DNA from 2 places in the Micromonospora musae genome. Region 2 is predicted to be linked to the other one. Evidence: predicted binding sites of a transcription regulator. Region 2 holds the regulator's gene; the other holds the start of a gene.
The links. Region 2 encodes HrcA, which represses chaperone genes, less so after heat shock. Its sites were predicted from a motif close to GGTTNGCACNCTCNNNNNGAGNGTGCNAACC; they were not measured.

Region 1 (10,920 bases), on a different contig from region 2:
TCCGGGAGGGGGTTCCCGGCAATCCTTCGAACTTTTCCGACAGAAGGGGCATATGCGGCAAACCGTTAAAGGTTTTGGATCACACACGTGTGAGTTCTGAGGCGTTCGGGTACGGGAGTGCCAGGCCGGGATCGGTGCGCCTGTGCGGACCGCCGCCCGGAGGCCGGCCACGAAGATTCTCGCGGTGCCGCGAGGGAGGAGGGGTGCTGATGTCGAACGTACGTAGACTGCCCGGACCCATCGTCGATCTCTGGGACTGGCAGCGGCTCGGCTCCTGCCGGGGACGCGACAGTGCCCAGTTCTTCCACCCGGACGGCGAACGGGGCTCGTCCCGACTGCGCCGGGAATCCGGGGCGAAGGCGGTCTGCCGCGCCTGCCCGGTACGGGCGGAGTGCGCCGCGCACGCGCTGGCGGTGCGCGAGCCGTACGGCGTCTGGGGCGGTTTCAGCGAATCCGAGCGGCTGCGGCTGCTCGCCACCGGCTGGGAGGACCTGGCCGACCGCCGGCACACCCGGGTCGATGTCGCCCGGCTGGAAGCCCGCCTGGGCCGCCCGCACAAGTCGGCCGAGAGCATCGCCCCCGCGCCCGGCGGCGCCGTGCCCACCCAACGCAAGGTCGCCTGACCTCTCACCCCCGGCCCCACATCGAACGTCGGCGCCGCGTCCCTACCCGGGGCGCGGCGCCGTCGTTCGCGTCGATCAGGCGGCGGGGCGGACGGTGACCCGGACGGTGTGCCAGCCGGTGGCGCCGTCCGGGACGACGTCCTGCCGGCGGTCGGTCTGCGTCCGACCGGTGGCGTCGGTGGCCCGCACCTGGAGCCGGTGCTCCCCCGGCGTGGCCGCCCACCGCCACGACCACTGCACCCAGGTGTCCACGGAGACCGCCGGAGCCAGCTCCGCCTCCTGCCAGGGGCCGTCGTCGACGCGTACCTCGACCCGACGGATGCCGCGGTGCTGCGCCCAGGCCACCCCGGCCACCGTCACCGGCCCGGCGGTCAGCCGATTGCGCGGGCGCGGCGTGTCGATCCGCGACTGGGTCTTGATCGGCCCCTCCGGCGACCAGCCCCGCGGCACCCAGTACGCGTCGAAGTCCGAGAAGCTGGTCAACTCCAGCTCGGTCACCCACTTGCAGGCCGACACGTAGCCGTAGAGGCCCGGCACGACCATCCGGACGGGGAAGCCGTGCTCCACGGGCAGCGGCTCGCCGTTCATCCCCACCGCCAGCAACGCGTCCCGCCCGTCGCGCAGCAGCGCCGTCGGGGTGCCGCAGGTCCAACCGTCGACCGACCGCCCGACGACCTGGTCGGCGCCCTCCTCCGGCTCGACCTCGTCGAGCAGCTCCCGGATCGGCACGCCGAGCCACCGGGCGTTGCCGATCAGGTCGCCGCCGACCTCGTTGGAGACACAGGCGAGGGTGACGTACCGCTCCACCAGCGGCCGGGCGAGCAGGTCGGCGAAGCTCAGCGTGATCGGATTGCGGACCCGACCGTGGATGCGTAACTGCCAGGTCTCCGGGTCGACCTGGGGCACCACCAGCGCGGTGTCGATCCGGTAGAAACCGAAGTTCGAGCTGACGTACGGGGCGAGCTGGGTCAGGGACAGGTCGGCTCCGGCGGGCACCGCGGGGGCGGGGGACGCCGGGGCGGGGAGCACGACGGCCTCCCGGGCCGCCGACACCCCACGCCGGCCCGCCAACCACCGCCCGCCGAACCCGGCCACCGCCGCCGCGCCGAGCAGCGCACCGGTGCCGGTCAGGAACCGCCGCCGGGACTCCGGATCGGTCCGCTCCAGCGGCGCGTCCGCGGCCACGGTCCGCTCCCGCGTCGCGGGCGCCGCCGCCACGGGATCGGCGCTCCGCGCCGCCGCGGGTCCGGGCGGCGGAAGCTGGTCGCCGGGCGGGCTCCACGGCCAGGGATTCAGCTCCAGCGGGCCGGCGATGAACGCCCAGAGCACCAGCGCCCCGAAACCGCCGCCGACCAGCGACGGCAGCGCGTCGACGAGGTCCGCGCCGGGCCGGGTCAGGGCGGCGGCCACCCCGAGCGCCCCGAAGGCGGCGACCCCCGCGAGGCCGATCGCGAGGCGGCGTACGGCGAGCACGCCGAGCAGCGCGGCGAAGCCGGCCAGCAGCACGGCCGTGCCGATGAGCAGGGCGAGCTTGTCGTGCCGGCCGAAGACGTCGATGGCGAACTGCTTGAGCGGCTCCGGAACCGTGTCGACGACCACTGCGCCCACCGCGACCAGCGGCGCGGAGCGGGGGCCGGTCAACACGGCGACCACTTCGGCGACGCCGATCGCCACGGCGGCGGAGGTGATCCCGGCGAGCGCGGCGAACCGGCGGGTGGTGGTGCTCATCGGCCCAGTGTTTCCGATCGACCGGGCCGGCCGGTAGTGACGTCAGCGTTCGGTAACCACCGCCACGAACGCGTCGGGGCACACCGTCGGCTGACGGTGTGCCCCGACCGGGCGTACGACGTGGGTCAGAAGCCCGGGCCGTGCTGGTGGCCGTGGCCGTGCGAGTGGCCGTGACCGCCGGCGGCAGCCGGCTCCGGCTCGGCCGGCTTCTCCACCACGAGGCTCTCCGTGGTGAGCAGCAGGCCGGCGATGGAAGCGGCGTTGGCGACCGCGTTGCGGGTCACCTTCACCGGGTCCAGGATGCCAGACTTGCCCAGGTCGACGTACTCGCCGGTGGCGGCGTTCAGGCCGTTGCCCCACTCGGCGGCGGCGACCTTCTGCACCACCACGTAGCCGTCGTGACCGGCGTTCTCGGCGATCCAGCGCAGCGGCTCGACGAGCGCCTTGCGGACGATCGAGACGCCGACCTTCTCGTCACCGGTGAGGCCGAGGTCGTCGGCGAGCGCCGGCAGGATCTGCGCCAGGGCGGCGCCACCGCCGGGCACCGTACCCTCCTCGACCGCGGCCTTGGTCGCGGCGATGGCGTCCTCGATGCGGTGCTTGCGCTCCTTCATCTCGACCTCGGTCGCGCCGCCGGCCTTGATGACGGCGATGCCGCCGGAGAGCTTCGCCAGTCGCTCGGCGAGCTTCTCCCGGTCCCACTCGGAGTCCGAGGCCTCGATCTCCTTGCGGATCTGGGCCACCCGGTCCGCGACGTCGGCGGACTGGCCGCCGCCGTCGACGATCGTGGTGTTGTCCTTGTCGACCACGACGCGCCGGGCGGAGCCCAGCACATCCAGGCCGACCTGGTCGAGCTTGTAGCCCAGTTCCGGGGCGACCAACTCGGCACCGGTCAGGATCGCCATGTCCTGCAGCATCGCCTTGCGGCGGTCACCGAAGCCGGGGGCCTTCACCGCGCAGACCTTCAGGGTCTTGCGGATGGAGTTGACCACCAGCGTCGAGAGCGCCTGGCCCTCGACGTCCTCGGCGATGATCAGCAGCGGCTTGCTGTTCTGGAGGACCTTCTCCAGCAGCGGCAGCAGCTCCTCGATCGCCGAGATCTTCTGCGTGGTGATGAGGATGTAGGCGTCCTCGAGGACCGCCTCCTGCGACTCCGCGTCGGTGACGAAGTGCGGCGAGACGAAACCCTTGTCGAACTGCAGACCCTCGGTCACTTCCAGCTCGGTGGCGAGGGTGGAGCCCTCCTCGACGGTGATGACACCGTCGCGGCCGACCTTCTCCATCGCCCCGGCGATCATGTCGCCGATCGTGGCGTCCTGCGCGGAGACCGTCGCGACGTGCGCGATCGCCTCCTTGCCGGCCACCTCCACGGCCCGGCCCAGCAGCGCCTCGGAGACCTTGGCGCTCGCCGCGTCGATGCCGCGCTTCAGGCCGGTCGGGTTGGCCCCGGCCGCCACGTTGCGCAGGCCCTCGCGAACCATCGCCTGGGCCAGCACGGTCGCGGTGGTGGTCCCGTCGCCGGCGACGTCGTTGGTCTTGGTCGCCACCTCCTTGACCAGCTGCGCGCCGAGGTTCTCGTACGGGTTGGTGAGCTCGATCTCCTTGGCGATGGTCACACCATCGTTGGTGATCGTGGGCGCACCAAACTTCTTGTCCAGGACGACGTTGCGCCCGCGCGGGCCGAGGGTGACCTTCACCGCGTCCGCGAGGGCGTTGACACCGTGCTCGAGCAGGTGTCGGGCGTCGTCCGAGAAGCTCAGGATCTTCGCCATCAATGTCCCTTCAAGCGGCGCTGCCCCGGCCCGGCGAACCGGACCGGGGCAACGACACTGATCGGTTGCTTACTTCTCGATGACCGCGAGGACGTCGCGGGCGGAGAGCACCAGGTACTCCTCGCCGGCGTACTTGACCTCGGTGCCGCCGTACTTCGAGTAGAGGACGGTGTCGCCGACCTTGACGTCGATCGGGACGCGGTTGCCCTTGTCGTCGATCCGGCCCGGGCCGACAGCGAGGACAGTGCCCTCCTGCGGCTTCTCCTTGGCGGTGTCGGGGATCACGATGCCCGACGCCGTGGTGGTCTCAGCCTCGTTCGCCTGGACCACGATCCGGTCCTCGAGCGGCTTGATCGCAACCTTGGTCGCGGTAGTCACGGGCATACCCTCCTGGGGTACTGGTTCCTGTGCTGGTCGACTGGGCCGACCAGCGTCAATCTGCCACATGCCACCGGGCGGGGCCGTCGTCGCGGGTGCCGGTCCGCCTGGCGTTCAGCGCTCGGGTCGGATCGACCCGGGAGCTGGCACCCTCAGGTTGAGAGTGCTAATCGCAGGTTATTCCGTGGCTAGCACTCCGTCAAGGAGAGTGCCAACCCACCGGGCGGCGCGTCGAGGTCGACCACCACAATGACCGGGTGGATCTCGATCAGCTGGCCGCCCTGCGTACCGCCGAGGGAGTCGCCGCGCTCGACGCGGCGGCCCGGGTGAGCGCCGGCGACCCGCTGGCCGCCGCATCCGCCCTCCGCGCGGCCGGGGTGCCCGCCGGGCTCGCCGCGGCGGCGCTGACCCAGGTCGAGCTGCGCCGCCGGGCGACGGCCAAGTTCGGGGCGGCGGCCGCCGGGATGTTCCTCACCCGCGCCGGCCTCGAACAGGCGACCCGGGGCGTGGTGGCCGCGCGGCGCGCGGCGCGGCTGCGGGCCGCCGGGGTACGCACGCTGGCCGACCTCGGTTGCGGGCTGGGCGCGGACGCGCTCGCTGCCGCCCGAGCCGGCATCCGGGTGTACGGGGTGGAGGCCGACCCGCTGACCGCCGCGATGGCCGCCGCCAACGCCGAGGCGGCCGGCGTGGCCGACCTCTTCACGGTGGAGTGCGGTGACGCGACGAAGTTCGACGTGGACCGGGTGGAGGCGGTCTTCTGCGACCCGGCTCGGCGGGCCGGCGGCACCGGCCGGCGGATCTTCGATCCGAACGCCTACTCACCGCCCTGGGACTTCGTGACGCGGCTCGCCGAACGGGTGCCCCGGACGGTGGTGAAGGTCGCCCCCGGGATCGATCACGGCCTGATCCCCGCGGGCGCCGAGGCGGAGTGGGTCAGCGTCGACGGCGACCTGGTCGAGGCGGCTCTCTGGTGCGGCGAACTGGCCGAGGTCCCCCGCCGAGCCACCCTGCTGAGTGCGCAGGAAGGACACCCGGGCAACCGGCTGACGGGCGCCGGGGATCGGGAGGCGGAGGTCGGCCCGGTACGCCGGTTCCTGCACGACCCCGATCCGGCGGTCGTACGCGCGCACCTGGTCGCCGAGCTCGCCGACGAGTTGGACGCCACCCTCGCCGATCCCGCCATCGCCTACCTCTACGCCGACGAGCCGACGCCGGGACCGTACGCCCGCTGCCTGGAGATCACCGACGTGCTGCCGTTCTCGCTGAAGCGGCTGCGCGCGCTCCTGCGGGAGCGGGGTGTGGGCCGGGTGGAGATCCTCAAGCGTGGCTCGGCGCTCACCCCGGAGCAGCTGCGGCGGGACCTGCGGCTGGCCGGCGACGCGGCGGCGAGCCTCGTGCTCACCCGGGTCGCCGGCGCGCCGACCGTGCTGGTCTGCCAACCGGTGCGGGGCTAGATTTCCGATCGTGGCGGGACAGGGCACACCGGCGACGGCGCTGTTGACGAAGCGGAGGGTCGCGCACAGCACCCACCCGTACGACGTGAGTCCGGACGCGCCGAACTACGGCGCGCTGGTCGCGGCCGCGCTCGGCGTACCCCCGGAGCGGGTGTTCAAGACCCTGGTCACCGTGGTCGACGGGGCGCTCGCCGTGGCGGTGGTGCCGGTCACCGGGGAGCTGGACCTGAAGGCGCTCGCCGCGGCGGTCGGCGGCAAGCGGGCCACGCTCGCCGACCGGGCGGCCGCCGAGCGGGCCACCGGCTACGTCCGGGGCGGCATCAGCCCGCTCGGCCAGCGCAAGCGGCTGCCGACCGTGCTCGACTCGTCCGCGCTGACCTTTCCGACGATCTACGTCTCGGCGGGCCGTCGCGGGCTTCAGCTCCAGCTCACGCCGGCTGACCTGGTGGCGTTGACCGACGCCGACACCGCGCCGCTCGCCGCCGGCTGAGCGTTCCCGGGCCGCGCCGATCGCGTGCCGGCGACCGACCGCGCCACCGGCGGCTTGCGCCTGGGTGACCGCAGGGTGAGGGGCGCGTTGCTGAATTGTTACTGCCCCCAACAAAAACGCCCCATCGGCTCTCTTGTGTGCGGCCTCACAACCGCCATACGTTGCCGGGCACAACAAAACAACACCTTCCCCCACCCTCCGAAAGGACCCTGAACATGCGTAAAGGGCTCCTCACCTTCGCCACCGTGGGCCTGCTGGCGACGGGTAGCTTGGCCGCCTGCGGCGACGACTCCGGCGGGAACGACCAGGCCGGCTCCGGCCAGACCCCGAAGATCGGCGTGATCCTGCCGGACAGCAAGTCCTCCGCCCGCTGGGAGGGCGCCGACCGCAAGTTCCTGGAGGAGGCCTTCAAGGCCGCCGACGTCCAGTACGACATCCAGAACGCCCAGGGCGACAAGACCCAGTTCCAGACCATCGCCGACCAGATGATCACCAGCGGCGTGACCGTGCTGATGATCGTCAACCTCGACTCCGGGACCGGCAAGGCCGTACTCGACAAGGCGAAGTCCCAGGGTGTGGCGACCATCGACTACGACCGGCTCACCCTCGGCGGCTCGGCGGAGTACTACGTCAGCTTCGACAACGTGGCCGTCGGCAAGCTCCAGGGCGAGGGCCTGGTCAAGTGCCTCACCGACAAGAACGTGAAGAGCCCCGCGGTCGCCTACCTCAACGGCTCGCCGACCGACAACAACGCCACCCTCTTCAAGAGCGGGTACGACTCGGTGCTCAAGCCGAAGTTCGACTCGAAGGAGTACACGAAGGCCGCCGACGACGCCGTGCCGGACTGGGACAACGCCCAGGCCGCCACGATCTTCGAGCAGCAGCTCACCAAGACCGGCGGCAAGATCGACGGCGTGCTCGCCGCGAACGACGGGCTGGGCAACGCGGCCATCTCCATCCTGAAGAAGAACAAGCTCAACGGTCGGGTCCCGGTCACCGGCCAGGACGCCACCCCCGAGGGCCTGCAGAACATCCTCGCCGGCGACCAGTGCATGACCGTCTACAAGGCGGTGAAGGAGGAGGCGAAGGCCGCCTCCGACCTGGCCATCGGGCTCGCCAAGGGTGAGCGGAAGGAGACCGGCCAGACGGTGAAGGACCCGGAGGGCGGCCGGGACGTCCCGTCCGTGCTGCTGACCCCGAAGGCGATCTACAAGGAGACCGTCAAGGACGTCATCGCCGACGGCTACGTGACCAAGGACGAGGTCTGCACCGAGGCGTACGCGAAGCTCTGCGCCGACGCCGGCATCAGCTGACCTGACGCCGCACCCGCCGAGGCGCAACCGCCGCCCGGCACGGGAGTCGCCTCCCGTGCCGGGCGGCACTCGCCGGACGGGCCGAGGAAGATCCGCCGTCCATCCGAAGGAGACCCCCCGTGTCCGCAACTCCCCTGCTGGAGCTACGCGGGATCGACAAGAGCTTCGGTCCCGTCCAGGTCCTGCGTGACGTCGCGTTCGCCGCTCACGCCGGCGAGGTGACCGCGCTCGTCGGCGACAACGGCGCCGGTAAGTCGACCCTGGTCAAGTGCATCAGCGGCATCCACCCCACCGACGCCGGCGAGTTCCTCTTCGACGGCAGCCCCGTCGCGATCCACAGCCCCCGGGACGCCGCCGCGCTCGGCATCGAGGTCGTCTACCAGGACCTCGCGCTCTGCGACAACCTCGACATCGTGCAGAACATGTTCCTCGGTCGGGAGAAGCGCAGCGGCATCGTCCTCGACGAGCCGACCATGGAGCAGATGGCCGCGGAGACGCTCGCCGGCCTCTCCGTACGCACGGTGAAGTCGTTGCGGCAACACGTCTCCAGCCTCTCCGGTGGGCAGCGCCAGACGGTGGCCATCGCGAAGGCGGTGCTCTGGAACAGCCGCCTCGTCATCCTCGACGAGCCGACCGCCGCGCTCGGCGTGGCGCAGACCGCGCAGGTGCTCGAACTGGTCCGCCGGCTCGCCGACAACGGTCTGGCCGTCGTACTCATCTCGCACAACATGAACGACGTCTTCGCCGTCTCCGACCGGGTCGCCGCCCTCTACCTCGGCCAGATGGTCGCCCAGGTGAAGACCACCGACATCACCCACGCCCAGGTGGTCGAGCTGATCACCGCCGGCCGCTCCGGCGGCCTCGGTCTCACCGCCGAGCCGGGCCAGGGCGGCAACGGCACCGGCAACGGCGGGCAGCCGGCCGGCTCGACCGCAGGAGGCGACCGATGACCACCACAGCCGTACAGGAGCAGGGCCCGGCGGCCGTCACACCGCCGCCGACCGTCGCGGGTCACGCGCGCAACTACTGGAGCCGGGTACGCGGCGGCGACATCGGCGGGCTCCCCGCGGTCCTCGGACTGGTCGTGCTCTGCACGGTCTTCTCGATCGCCCGTCCGTCGTTCCTCACCGCCGGCAACTTCGCCAACCTGCTCACCCAGGGCGCGGCGACCACGCTGATCGCAATGGGGCTGATCTTCGTCCTGCTGCTCGGCGAGATCGACCTCTCCGCCGGCTTCGCGAGCGGCGTCTGCGCGGCCGTACTGGCCAACGTGGTGACGGTGCTCGGCTACCCCTGGTACGTCGCGGTGCTCGCGGCGGTCGTCACCGGCGTGGTCATCGGTACGCTGCTCGGCCTCCTGGTGGCCAAGATCGGCATTCCGTCCTTCGTGGTCACCCTCGCCGGTTTCCTCGCCTTCCAGGGCATCGCGTTGATGCTCATGGAGGAGGGCAAGAACATCGCCGTCCGCGACGACGTGCTGGTGGCCATCTCCAACCGCAACCTCCCCCCGCTGCTCGGCTGGCTGCTCGCGCTCGTGGCGGTCGCCGGCTACGGCGCGGCGCAGCTGCTGCGGCACCGCAACCGGGCCGCCCGCGGGCTGGTCACCGACCCGATCGCCGTGGTCCTCGCCCGGATCGGCGGCCTGGCGCTGATCCTCGGCGTGGCGGTCTTCATCCTCAACCTGGAGCGCAGCCGGAACGTCCTGATCACCTCGCTCAAGGGCGTCCCGATCGTGGTGCCGGTCATCGCGGTGCTGCTGGTCCTCTGGACCTTCGTGCTCCAGCGCACCCGCTACGGCCGGCACGTCTACGCGGTCGGCGGCAACCGGGAGGCCGCCCGCCGGGCCGGCATCGACGTCGACCGGATCCGCATCTCCGTCTTCGTCATCTGCTCCTCGATGGCGGCGATCGGCGGCATCGTGGCGGCCAGCCGGGCCAACTCGGTGGACCCGAACACCGGCGGCAGCAGCGTGCTGCTCTACGCGGTGGGGGCGGCGGTCATCGGCGGCACCAGTCTCTTCGGTGGCAAGGGGCGGGTGCTCGACGCGGTGCTCGGCGGCGCGGTGATCGCTGTCATCGACAACGGCATGGGCCTGATGGGGTACAGCTCGGGCGTCAAGTACGCGCTCACCGGCGTGGTGCTGCTGCTCGCCGCGACCGTGGACGCCTTCTCCCGCCGCCGCTCCGCCGCGACCGGCACCCGCTGACCCCGCGCCACCGGAGCCGCACATGCCCCCAGGACCGAGCCAGGACGAGATCCGCCGGCAGAACCTCGGTGCCCTGCTGCGTCACGTCCACGTCCACGGGGCGACCTCACGCGCCGAACTGACCACCGCGCTCGGCCTGAACCGCAGCACCATCGGCGCGTTGACCGCCGACCTCGCCGGTGCGGGGCTGGTCAGCGAGGGCGCACCGAAGGAGACCGGCCGGGCCGGGCGACCGTCGCCGGTCGTCCGGCCCGAGTCGACCCGGATCCACGCGTACGCCTACAGCATCGAGGTGGATCGGTTGCGGGCCGCCCGCGTCGGCCTCGGCGGCGTGGTGCTCGACCGCCGGGAGCTGGACCGGCCTCGGGGCCTGCTCGTCGCCGAGGCCGCGCCGCTGCTCGCCGGCGCGGTCAAGGAGATGCAGCAGCGGGTGCCCGCCGACGCGGTCTGCGTCGGTACCGGCGTCGCGGTCTGCGGCATGGTCCGCCGCGACGACGGACTGGTTCGGCTCGCCCCCACCACCGGCTGGGTGGACGAGCCGGTCGCTGCGGCGCTCGGCGCCGAGCTCGGTGTCGACGTGCCGATCACGGTCGGCAACGTCGCCGACGTGGCCGCCTTCGCGGAGCACGCCCGCGGGGTCGCCGCCGGCTGCGACAACGTCGTCTACCTGTACGGCGACGTCGGCGTGGGCGCCGGCATCATCGCCGGCGGCCGGCGGGTCACCGGGCACGGCGGGTACGGCGGCGAGGTCGGGCACATGAAGGTGGTCCGCGACGGCGAGCGCTGCGAGTGCGGCTCCCGGGGCTGCTGGGAGACCCAGATCGGCGAGTACGGCCTGCTGCGCAACGCCGGCCGCTCCGACGCGCAGGGGCGGGAGGCGCTGCTCGCCGTCTTCGACGCGGCCGATCGCGGCGACGCCCGGGCCGGCGCGGCGGTGCGGCAGGCCGGCGACTGGC
Region 2 (10,920 bases):
CACCTCTTCGCCCCGGGTCTTGGCGAACTCCCGCAGCATCCGCTCCTGGTCGGCGTCGAGCTTGCTCGGCGTACGTACGTCCAGGTGCACGTAGAGGTCACCCCGGCCGGTGCCGCGCAGGTGTGGCACGCCCCGGGCGCGCAGCCGCAGCGTGCTGGCCGGCTGGGTGCCGGCCTTGACGTCGACCGTCTCCTCGCTGTCCAGCGTCTTGATGGTCAGCCGGGTGCCGAGCGCCGCCGCGGTCATCGGCACGGTGACCCGGCAGTGCAGGTCGTCGCCCTTGCGGGAGTAGACGTCGTGCGGGCGCTCGTGGATCTCCACGTAGAGGTCGCCGGCGGTGCCGCCGCCGGGGCCGACCTCGCCCTGCTGGGCCAGGCGGATCCGCATGCCGTCCTCGACACCGGCCGGGATCTTCACCGTGAGCGAGCGGCGGGTACGCACCCGACCGTCGCCGGCGCAGGTCGGGCAGGGGTGCGGAATGGTGGTGCCGTAGCCCTGGCAGACGGTGCACGGGCGAGCGGAGACCACCTGGCCGAGGAAGGTGCGCTGCACCGACTGCACCTCGCCCCGACCACCGCACGCCTCGCAGGTGGCGAGGTGGGTGCCGGCGGCGGTGCCCGCGCCCGAGCAGGTGGTGCAGAGCACGGCGGTGTCGACGGTTATCGGCGCCTCGACGCCGAACGCCGTCTCGTGCAGGTCCAGCTCGAGGCGGAGGATCGCGTCGGCGCCCGGCCGGGTCCGTGGCCGGGGCCCCCGGGAGCCACCGGCCGCACCGCCGAAGAAGGCGTCCATGATGTCCTGGAAGCCGACGAACGGTCCGGCTCCACCGGGGCCGCCCGGGCCACCGGCGCCCCCGCCGCCCGGGGCGAGCGGGTCGCCGCCGAGGTCGACGATCTGCCGTTTCCGGTCGTCCGAGAGGACCTCGTACGCGGCGTTGATGTCCTTGAACTTCTCCTGCGCCTCCGGATCCGGATTGACGTCCGGGTGGAACTGGCGCGCCAGCTTGCGGTAGGCGCGCTTGATCTCGTCGTCGGAGGCGTCCCGGTTCACACCGAGAATGCCGTAGTAGTCCCTGGCCACTGCGTTCCGTGTCCTCATGTTCGGTCGCGTTGCGCCGGCCGGAACCGGCCGGACGGTTACTGCTCTAGTTCTGGGCCAGCAGATCGCCCACGTAGCGTGCCACGGCCCGCACGGTGGCGATGGTGCTGGGGTAGTCCATCCGGGTCGGCCCCAGCACGCCGAGGCCACCGACGATCATCGAATTCGGGCCGTAGCCGGTGCTCACCACCGACGCGGCGCGGAGGTTGTCGATCTCGTTCTCGTCACCGATGCGCACCCGCATCGTGCTCTCCTCGACCTCGCCGATCAGCTTCAGCAGGACGACCTCCTCCTCGAGGGCCTCGAGGATCGGTCGCAGCGAGCCCTGGAAGTCGAGCAGGCCACCGCGGGTGAGGTTCGCCGTGCCGGCCAGCGCTATCCGCTCCTCGTGCCGCTCGACCAGCGTCTCCAGCAGCACGCTGGCGAGGGTGGCCATGGCCGGACGCAGGTCGGGACCGACCTCGTCGACCAGCGCCTGCACCAGCGGCGGGGTCTCCGACAGCCGGGTGTCGACGAGCTTCTCGTTGACCAGGCGGCGCAGGTCGGTGACGTCGTCGGCGGGGATCGGGCCGGGCATCTCCACGAGCCGCTGCTCGACCCGCCCGGTGTCGGCGATCATGACCAGCATCAGCCGGGTGGTGGAGATCGGCACCAGCTCCAGGTGCCGGACGGACGAGCGGGCGAGGCTCGGATACTGCACGACGGCGACCTGCCGGGTCAGCTGGGCCAGCAGGCGGACCGTGCGGTGCACCACGTCGTCCAGGTCGACGGCGCCGAGCAGGAAGCGCTCGATCGCCCGCCGCTCGGCCGGGCTGAGCGGCTTGACCCGGGAGAGCCGGTCCACGAAGAGGCGGTAGCCGCGGTCGGTGGGCACCCGGCCGGCGCTGGTGTGCGGCTGCCGGATGTAACCCTCCTCCTCGAGGACCGCCATGTCGTTGCGGACGGTCGCCGGGGAGACCCCGAGCTGGTGCCGCTCGACCAACGCCCGACTGCCGACCGGCTCCTGCGTGGCGACGTAGTCCTCGACAATGGCGCGGAGCACGGCGAGCTTGCGGTCGTCGAGACCCATCCTCCCCACCTCCTACGCGCATCGGCCGCCGGTGTTCCACACCACCCGCGACATTCCTGGCACTCGACTGTAGCGAGTGCCAGTCTACGTCGGCAGACCCGGCAGCGCGATGATCAAGGACGGACCACGGGTGCGGTCTCCGCCCACCCCGGGGCCCTCCGGCCGCCCACCGGCGCTCGGCCCGCCGGCCGGAACCACCCGACGACGCCGCTCTGGCGCGTCATTGTTGCCGCCCCCTACCGTGACGTTCATGACTGAACCACCTCGCCCTCCCGGCGCGGCTGACCCCGGCGACCACCCGGATCCGACCCCGCCGCCGGCAGCTCCCGGCCCGTCCGCCCCGGACGAGCCCACCGCACCACTGTCCGGGTCACCCGGACCAGCCGGCTATCCCCCGCCCGGTGGCTATCCGCCGCCCAGCGGCGGCCAACCCCCGTCGGGCGGCTATCCCCCGCCGGGTGGCTACCCGCCCGGTGCCGGATATCCGACCGGAGGCGGCTACGGCCCGCCGGCCGGCTACGCCAGCAACGAGGACAAGACGTGGGCGCTGGTCGCCCACTTCGGCGGGGCGCTCGGCGCGCTGATCAGCTTCGGGCCGCTCGGCTTCGTCGCCCCGCTCATCGCCTACCTGGCGCGCGGGCAGCAGTCCCCGGCCGTACGGGCGCAGGCGTTGGCGGCGCTGAACTTCCAGATCCTCTGGTCCGGCATCGCCTTCGTGCTGCTCTTCGTCAGCTGGTGCCTGCTCTTCCTGCCCAGCGTGGCCGTCGTGGTGATCCAGATCGCGTTCGGGGTGATCGCCGGCATGAAGGCCAACGAGGGCAACGCCTACCGCTATCCGATGTCCGCGAGCTTCATCAAGTGACCCCGGCCGGCCGACGTCCGGTCGGCCGCCCCGGTCCACCTCCGGGCCCGGCCGGACACCGGCCGGGCCTTCGGCCTACGGCAGCAGGTCCCGGACGACGGCGTCGGCGAGCAGCCGGCCACGCAGGGTGAGTACGGCGCGGCCGGCCGCGTACTCGTCCGGGGCCAGCAGACCGGCGGCGAGCGCCCGATCGGCGCCGGCCCGCCCCGTGCCGTCCAGCACGTCGAGCGGCAGCCCGCTGGCGAGGCGCAGCCGCAGCATCACGTCCTCCATGTGCGCCTCGTCCGTGCCGAGCACCTCCCGGGCCAGCCCCGGTGACCGTCCCTCGGCGAGGCGCTGGGCGTACGTAGACGGGTGCTTGACGTTCCACCAGCGCACCCCACCCACGTGGCTGTGCGCCCCCGGGCCGAGCCCCCACCAGTCCCCGCCGGCCCAGTAGAGCAAGTTGTGGCGGCAGCGGGCGGCCGGGGTGCGGGCCCAGTTGGAGACCTCGTACCAGGAGAAGCCGGCCGCGCCGAGCGCCTCCTCCGCGGCCAGGTAACGGTCCGCGGCCACGTCGTCGTCGGGGTACGGCAGCTCCCCGCGGCGCATCCGGGCGGCGAGCCGCGTGCCGTCCTCCACGATCAGGGCGTACGCGCTGACGTGGTCGGCGCCGGCGGCGATCACCTCGTCCAGCGAGCGGGCGAAGTCCTCGGCCCGCTCGCCCGGCGTGCCGTAGATCAGGTCGAGGTTCACGTGGTCGAATCCGGCGTCCCGCGCCTCGGCGGCGGCGGCGGTGGCCCGGCCGGCGCTGTGCCGACGGTCCAGGATCGCCAGCACGCCGGGCGCGGCGGACTGCATGCCCAGCGAGATCCGGGTGTAACCGGCGGCCCGCAGCGCCTTCAGCGACTCGGGCGTGACCGACTCCGGGTTGGCCTCGGTGGTCACCTCCGCGTCGGCGGCGAGCCCCCAGGTGCGGTCGACGGCGTCCAGGATCCGGGCCAGGTCGTCGGCGGGCAGCAGGGTCGGGGTGCCCCCGCCCACGAAGACGGTGTCGACCTGCCGGGGCGGGCCGTCGCCGAGCACCCGGGCGGCGAGCCGCAGCTCGGCCAGCACGGTGTCGGCGTACCCCTCGCGGGTGGCGCCGCCGCCGAGTTCGGCGGAGGTGTACGTGTTGAAGTCGCAGTAGCCGCAGCGGCTGGCGCAGAACGGCACGTGGACGTAGACGCCGAAGCCCCGCGCGCCGACCTCGCGGGTCGCGGTGGCGGGCAGCGAACCGTCCGCCGGTACGGGTTCGCCATCTGGAAGGACGCCGGGCATGGCCACTAGTGTGCCCGGCATGACCTCTCCCGACGCGCTCGTGCGGGTCGCCACGGCCCGCGGGGTGACCACCCTCACCCTGGACAGCCCGCACAACCGCAACGCGCTCTCCACCCCGCTGATGACGCAGCTGCTCGCCGGCCTGGCCGACGCGGTCGCCGACGACGGGGTTCGGGTCGTCGTGCTCGACCACGCCGGGCCGGTCTTCTGCTCGGGCGCGGACCTCAAGGAGACCGCCGCCGCCTACGCCAGCGGGTCGGTGCCGGCCGGGATGCTCGGCGACGTGCTGGCGGCGGTCTGGGAGTGCCCGAAGCCGGTGGTGGCCCGGGTGGCCGGGCCGGCCCGCGCCGGTGGCCTGGGGCTGATCGCCGCCGCCGATCTGGCGGTCTGCGCCGAGGAGGCCACGTTCGCCTTCACCGAGGTGCGGATCGGGGTGATCCCCGCGGTGATCTCGGCGACCGTGCTGCCCCGCCTGTCTCCGCGGGCGGCGGCGGAGCTCTACCTGACCGGGGACACGTTCGACGGCCGGCGCGCCGCCGAGATCGGTCTGGTCACCGCCGCGGTGCCGGCCGAGGAGCTGGACGGCGCGGTCGAGCGGTACTGCGACTCGCTGGTCCGGGGCGCGCCGGCGGCGCTCGCCGGGGCCAAGGGGCTGCTGCGCCGGCCCCCGGCCACGGAGCTGCGCGCCGAGGCCGCCGAGCTGGGCGCGTTGTCGACCGGCTACTTCCTCTCGGAGGAGGGGCGGGAGGGCGTGCTGGCGTTCCGGGAGAAGCGGTCGCCCCGCTGGGTGGCCGCGCTCGAGGAGGATTCCGCGGGCTAGGCGAGCGCCGCCGCGACCGGCGGGTGAGAGGCCGGTCGGAGCGGGAACGCGAGCGCCGACGTGCTCCGGGACGGCGGCACCGCTTCGGGGCGGACGGGCCGGAAACCGCTCGGACGGCCCACGCGGGGCTACGGGGGACGTACGCTTGTCGAACTGTCGAACTGGGGGTGTGGGTGCGAACTCGGACCGTGGTGGCGGGTGGCGTCGTCCTCGTACTGCTCGCCGTGGTGGGTGTCCTGGTCCTCCTCCGACAGCTCGGCAGCGAGCTGCGCCTGCCCCTGGCCAACCAGTCCTGCACCGTGCAGGCCGACGGTCGGGTGGTGCTCGACGCCGACCAGATGGCCAACGCGGCGACCATCGCGGCGATCGGCGCGCAGCTGGGCATGCCGGAGCGGGGTGTGGTGGTGGCGCTGGCCACCGCCTACCAGGAGTCCGGCCTGCGCAACCTCCCGAACGGCGACCGGGACTCGATCGGCCTGTTCCAGCAGCGGCCCAGCCAGGGCTGGGGCAAGCCGACCCAGATCAGCGACCCGCGGTACGCGGCGAAACGGTTCTACGGGGCGTTGAAGAAGGTGCGCGGCTGGGAGGGGATGCGGATCACCGACGCCGCCCAGCGGGTGCAGCGCTCCGCCTTCCCGGAGGCGTACCAGAAGTGGGCCGACGAGTCGGAGGTGCTGAGCCGGGCCCTGCTCGGTGACGCGACGCGGGCGGTGGCCTGCTCGGTGGGGCGTACGCCGGTGATGCGGGGCGCGGCCGCGGCGGCGGCGCTGACCCGGAGCCTGGAGCTGGACTGGGGCGTGGTCGGCAGCGCCGCGCCGGCGGAGCTGACCGGGCTCACCCTGGCCGCGACCGGCCAGCGGGACGGCTGGCGGTACGCGCACTGGCTCGTCTCGCACGCCCAGGACCACGGGGTGAAACGCGTCCGGTTCGAGGACCTGGAGTGGACCGCCCGCGACGGCAAGTGGGTCGAGGTGTCCGGGAGTTCGGACGCCGGCGCCCGGGTGGTCGCCGAGGTCTTCGCCGAGGGTTGAGCCGATCCCGACTTCTCTACCGTCGGTTATCGCACAATCCGGCAAACTACCCAAATCGCCGCTTTGACCTTGCGATCGCCACGCTCCGTGATCGGCCCACTCCCCATGGTCCGCGATCCGGCAAATCACCGCCTTCCGCCCCTCCCGGCTCACGGGTGACCGCGTTACGATCGGCGCCCTGTGCCAGAGAATGTTTCGCCTCATGGGGAGGGGTACGACGTGGCGTTCGACTACGACGGCCGCACCGGTTACGAACCGATCAGTGACGTAGACCGCAAGGAGTTCCAGGAGCAGGGCTTCCTGCTGCTGCGCAACGTCCTGACCGAGGAGCACCGGGCAGCGCTCGAGGAGGCGGTCGACCGCGTCTACGCCGAGGAGAAGGCGAAGGGCAACACCAAGAAGGACGGCACCCTGCACCTGCTGGGCTTCCTCGACCGGGACGAGCTCTTCGGCGACCTGCTCACCCACCCGATCGCCTTCCCGTACATGTGGGGCCTGGCCGGGTGGAACCTCTACTCCCACCACAACCACCTGGACGTGACCCCGCCGGCGCTGGAGCCGGAGAAGCCGTACTGGGGCTGGCACCAGGACGGGTACCGGCAGAACTCCGACCCGGAGACGATGGACCCGAACCTGCCGCGGCCGATGTTCTCGCTGAAGGTCGCCTACGTGCTCTCCGACCTCTCGGAGACCGGACGCGGCGCGACGAAGGTCATCCCCGGCAGCCACCTGTGGAACTCGCTGCCCCGCCCGGACGACGTGACGGTGCACAACCCCGACCCGGAGGGCACGGTGGAGATCACCGCCAACCCGGGCGACGCGTTCATCTTCGACCGCCGCCAGTGGCACTCCCGGTCGACGAACCTGTCGAACATCACCCGCAAGATGCTCTTCGTGGGCTACACCTACCGGTGGATCCGCCCGCTGGACGAGCTGCACATCGACCAGGACAGCCAGTGGTGGGCCAACCGCACGCCCGTGCAGCGCCAGCTCTGCGGTGAGGGCACCCACACCGCGAACTACTGGGGCATCAACTGGGACGGCTACGTCGACGACGAGATCCCGCTGCGCAAGGAGCTCAAGGAGCGCAACCTCCTCGACCGCAAGATCCCCTGGCTCCGCTGAACCGTTGAGAAGGGCCCCCTGCTCCGGGTGGAGCAGGGGGCCCTTCCGCACACCCGGCTCGGGGCCGGCAGCCGGGGCCACCCCGTCAGGCCCGTCCGGCGACCACGCCGGCCCGGGCCGCCCGGCGACCGCCCCCGGTCAGGCCCGTCCGGCGACCCGGCGGCGCACCTTCTCCCGGGTCTTCTCCGGCAGCTCGGCCACGTCCAGCAGCCGCGGCAGCAGCTCCGGCTCCAGGTTGAGCGCCCGGAACACCTCGCCGATGGTCACCCCGTGCGCGGGCCGCTCCACCACCTGGACGGGATCACCCGCGCCGACCTCCCCCGCGCGAAGCACCCGCAGGTACGCCCCGGGCAGCGCCCGCACGGTGAACCGTTTGATCAGATCCGGCAGCCCCCAGAAACCGGCGAACGTGCGGCACGGCGTACGCGGCTTCGTCACCTCGAGCAGCGCCGACCCGATCAGCCACTGTTCACCGATCACCGCCCCGGTCACGTCCACCCCGGAGGTGGTGAGGTTCTCGCCCAGGCCGCCCGGCCCGACCGGCCGGCCCAGCTCCCCCGCCCACCAGGCCGCGTCCTCCTCCGCGTACGCGTAGACCGCCTGGTCGGGGCCGCCGTGCACGGCCCGCTCGCCGATGAAGTCGCCGGTCACGCCGTCGACCCGGAACAGCACCGGGCCGTCGACCGGCCGCTTGTCGATACCGCTGCGACCGCTCTCGTCGCCCGCCCACTCCGCCACGGTGGCCGCCCCGACGTTCACCGATGCCACTCTGCCCGTCATGGCGGTCAGCCTAACCGCCGTCCCGGTGTGCGAGCCGGTGCCGAGGGTTCAGCCCTTGACGGCTCCGGCCACCAGCCCGGAGACCATCCGCCGCTGCACCAGCAGGAAGAAGACGATCACCGGCAGGGTGAAGAGGGTGGACGCCGCCATCACCGGCCCCCAGGCCGTGTCGTCCCGCCCGAAGAAGAACGTCATGGCCACCGGCAGGGTGTACCGATCCTGGTCGTTGATGAAGGTGAGCGCGAAGATCAGCTCGTTCCACGCGGTGATGAAGGAGAAGATGCTGGTGGCGACCAGTCCGGGGGCGACCAGTGGGAAGAGGATCCGCCGGAACGTCTGCACGCGGCTGGCCCCGTCGATGGCGGCGGCCTCCTCCAGCTCCTTCGGCACCGCGGCCACGAAGCCACGCAGCATCCAGACCGCGAACGGCAGCGAGAAGCCCAGGTAGGTGAGGATCAGGCTGGGCAGCGTGTTGTAGAGCCCGAGCCGCTGGATCATCAGGAAGAGCGGAATGACCAGCGCCTCCAACGGGATCATCTGCACCACGAGCAGCATGATCAGGAAGCTGGTCCGCAGCCGGAACCGGAACCGGGCCACGGCGGTCGCCGCCAGCAGCGCGACGAGGCCGCTGAGCACCACGGTGGCGACCGCGACCAGGGCGCTGTTGAGGAAGAAGTCGGCGAAGGTGACCCCGGGGATCAGGTTGCCGGTCAGGATCTCCCGGTAGTGCTCCAGCGTCGGATGCGTCGGCACCGGCTGCGGGGTGGCGGAGAAGATGTCCCGGCTGGGCTTCAACGACGTGGCGATCATCCAGTAGACCGGGAAGGCCGCGAAGAGCGCCACCAGCAGCCCGGCGCCGTTGAGCGCGACGCGCTTCACAACTCGTCCTCCTGCTTGAGCACCATCCGTACGTAGAGGCCGGTCACCACGAGCAGGATCACGGTGAGGATCACCGCGATGGCCGCGCCGAGCCCGTACTTCGGCGGGGGCGAGAAGGCCTCCGCGTACGAGTAGATGGAGAGCATGAACGTCGACCGGTCCTGGGTGCCGCCGGCCAGCACGAACTGCTGGGTGAAGACCTTGAAGTCCCAGATCGTGGAGAGCACGATGAGGATCCCGAAGACGGGGCGCAGCAGCGGAAACGTGATCCGCCAGAAGACCCGCCAGGGGTTGGCCCCGTCGACCCGGGCCGCCTCGTGCAGCTCACTCGGTACGCTCTTCAGCCCGGCCAGGACACTCACCGCGATGAACGGGAACGAGTGCCAGACCACGACGAGGGTCAGGATCGAGAAGAAGAGCAGCGGGGAGTTGAACCAGCCGTAGCCGGTCCAGTCGCTGCGCCCGAAGAGCGCCTGTGACAGCCCGTCCGGCAGCGCGTTGAAGAGCCAGGTGACCAGCCCGCTGGTGTCGTCGAAGATCCACTTCCAGACGATCGTGCCGGTCAGCGCCGGGGTCGCCCAGGCGAGCATCACGCAGCTGGCCACGAAGGTGGCCATCCTGCGGCCGAGCCGGTTGAGCAACAGGCCGACCAGGGTGCCCAGGATCATGGTGAGCACCACGTTCGCCGCCGCGAAGAGCACGGTGTTGCGCAGCACCGTGAGGAAGAACGGATCCCCCAGGATCTGGGTGTAGTTCTCGAGCCCGATCCAGGGCCACTCCCGGTCCCCGCGCAGCTGCCGGACGTTGTTGAGCCGGTGGAACGACATGGCCACCACCTGGCCGAGCGGCCAGAGCAGCAGCCCGCCGATGACGACCAGGCAGGGTAGGAGCAGCAGGTACGGGAGGCGGTCGACCGGCCGACGCCGCCGCGCGGGGGTCTCCCGCGCGGCGGACGTCTCCGGAGCGTCGGTCAGCGTGGTCACTTGGCGTTGAGGATGCTTTCCATCTCCGCGGCCGCGTCGGCGGTAGCCTTCTCGACCGTCTTCTGACCCTTCATGACCGAGCTGTTCATCGCCTGGGTCACCGTCTTGGTCCGGCTGACCTCCACCCACTTCGGGGTGACCGGCGTGAGCTTGGTGTTCTGCATCGTGGTCGCGAACGCCGCCATGATCTTGTCATTGGCGTACGTGCCACCGCTCACCAGATCCTGGTAGACCGGGAAGAAGCCGAGGCTGTCCGCGAAGGTCTGACCGTTCTTCTTGTTCAGCAGCACGGTCATGTAGTCCCAGGCGAGATCCTGGCGCTCGCTGTCCTTCCAGATGGCGATGTCCGAGCCACCGGCGAAGCCGGGCGCCGGCTTGCCGTCCGGGCCGGGGATGGGGAAGGTCCCCCACACCTTTTCGATGTCCGGGTTGTCCTTCTTGATGGCGCCCTGCTGCCAGCTGCCGGCGAACGCCATGGCGGCCTTGCCGGTGGCGAACTGGGTCCGGGCGTCGATCTCGTTCCAGCCGGCGGCGGCCGGCGGGGCGACCTTGTGCACGGTCACCAGGTCGGTCCAGAACTTGACCGCCTTCTGCGCCTCCGGCGTGGTGTAGCCGGACTTCCAGCTGCCGCCCTGGTCGGCGGCGATCTCGCCGCCCGCCGCCCAGAGGAAGGAGTAGAAAGGCAGCTCCGAGTTTCCCGGAACGGCGATGCCGTACGTGTTCGGCTTCTTCGCCTGCACGGCCTTCGCCACGCTCACCAGCTCGTCCCAGGTCTTCGGCGGCTGCACGCCCGCCTCGGCGAACCAGTCGGTGCGGTAGTAGATGGCGCGCACACCGGCGTACCACGGCACGCCGTACTGCTTGCCGTCGAGCTGGGCGTTGCGCACCAGGTCCGGCAGGAGGTCCTTGCCCTCCGCCCAGCCGCCCATCCGTCCACTCAGGTCCGCGAGGGCCTCCTGCGCCGCCCAGCCCTG

Region 1: a site for HrcA is predicted at 4,643-4,673, ahead of groES (co-chaperone GroES). Genes of this name have one in related genera too.

The regions. Positions count from the first base shown of each region.
Region 1 covers NZ_RAZS01000006.1:18,743-29,662, reverse strand. Annotated here, with positions in the region: gene D7147_RS17610 (WhiB family transcriptional regulator) at 210-623, shown strand; gene D7147_RS17605 (molybdopterin-dependent oxidoreductase) at 699-2,351, opposite strand; gene groL (chaperonin GroEL) at 2,477-4,123, opposite strand; gene groES (co-chaperone GroES) at 4,193-4,507, opposite strand; gene D7147_RS17590 (THUMP-like domain-containing protein) at 4,759-5,955, shown strand; gene ybaK (Cys-tRNA(Pro) deacylase) at 5,966-6,445, shown strand; gene D7147_RS17580 (sugar ABC transporter substrate-binding protein) at 6,661-7,758, shown strand; gene D7147_RS17575 (ATP-binding cassette domain-containing protein) at 7,878-8,708, shown strand; gene D7147_RS17570 (sugar ABC transporter permease) at 8,705-9,964, shown strand; gene D7147_RS17565 (ROK family protein) at 9,987-10,920, shown strand, end outside.
Region 2 covers NZ_RAZS01000005.1:536,908-547,827, forward strand. Annotated here, with positions in the region: gene dnaJ (molecular chaperone DnaJ) at 1-1,080, opposite strand, end outside; gene hrcA (heat-inducible transcriptional repressor HrcA) at 1,145-2,167, opposite strand; gene D7147_RS17230 (DUF4870 domain-containing protein) at 2,418-3,029, shown strand; gene hemW (radical SAM family heme chaperone HemW) at 3,105-4,328, opposite strand; gene D7147_RS17240 (enoyl-CoA hydratase family protein) at 4,348-5,148, shown strand; gene D7147_RS17245 (hypothetical protein) at 5,316-6,179, shown strand; gene D7147_RS17250 (phytanoyl-CoA dioxygenase family protein) at 6,360-7,304, shown strand; gene D7147_RS17255 (MOSC domain-containing protein) at 7,443-8,084, opposite strand; gene D7147_RS17260 (carbohydrate ABC transporter permease) at 8,133-8,963, opposite strand; gene D7147_RS17265 (carbohydrate ABC transporter permease) at 8,960-9,946, opposite strand; gene D7147_RS17270 (sugar ABC transporter substrate-binding protein) at 9,943-10,920, opposite strand, start outside.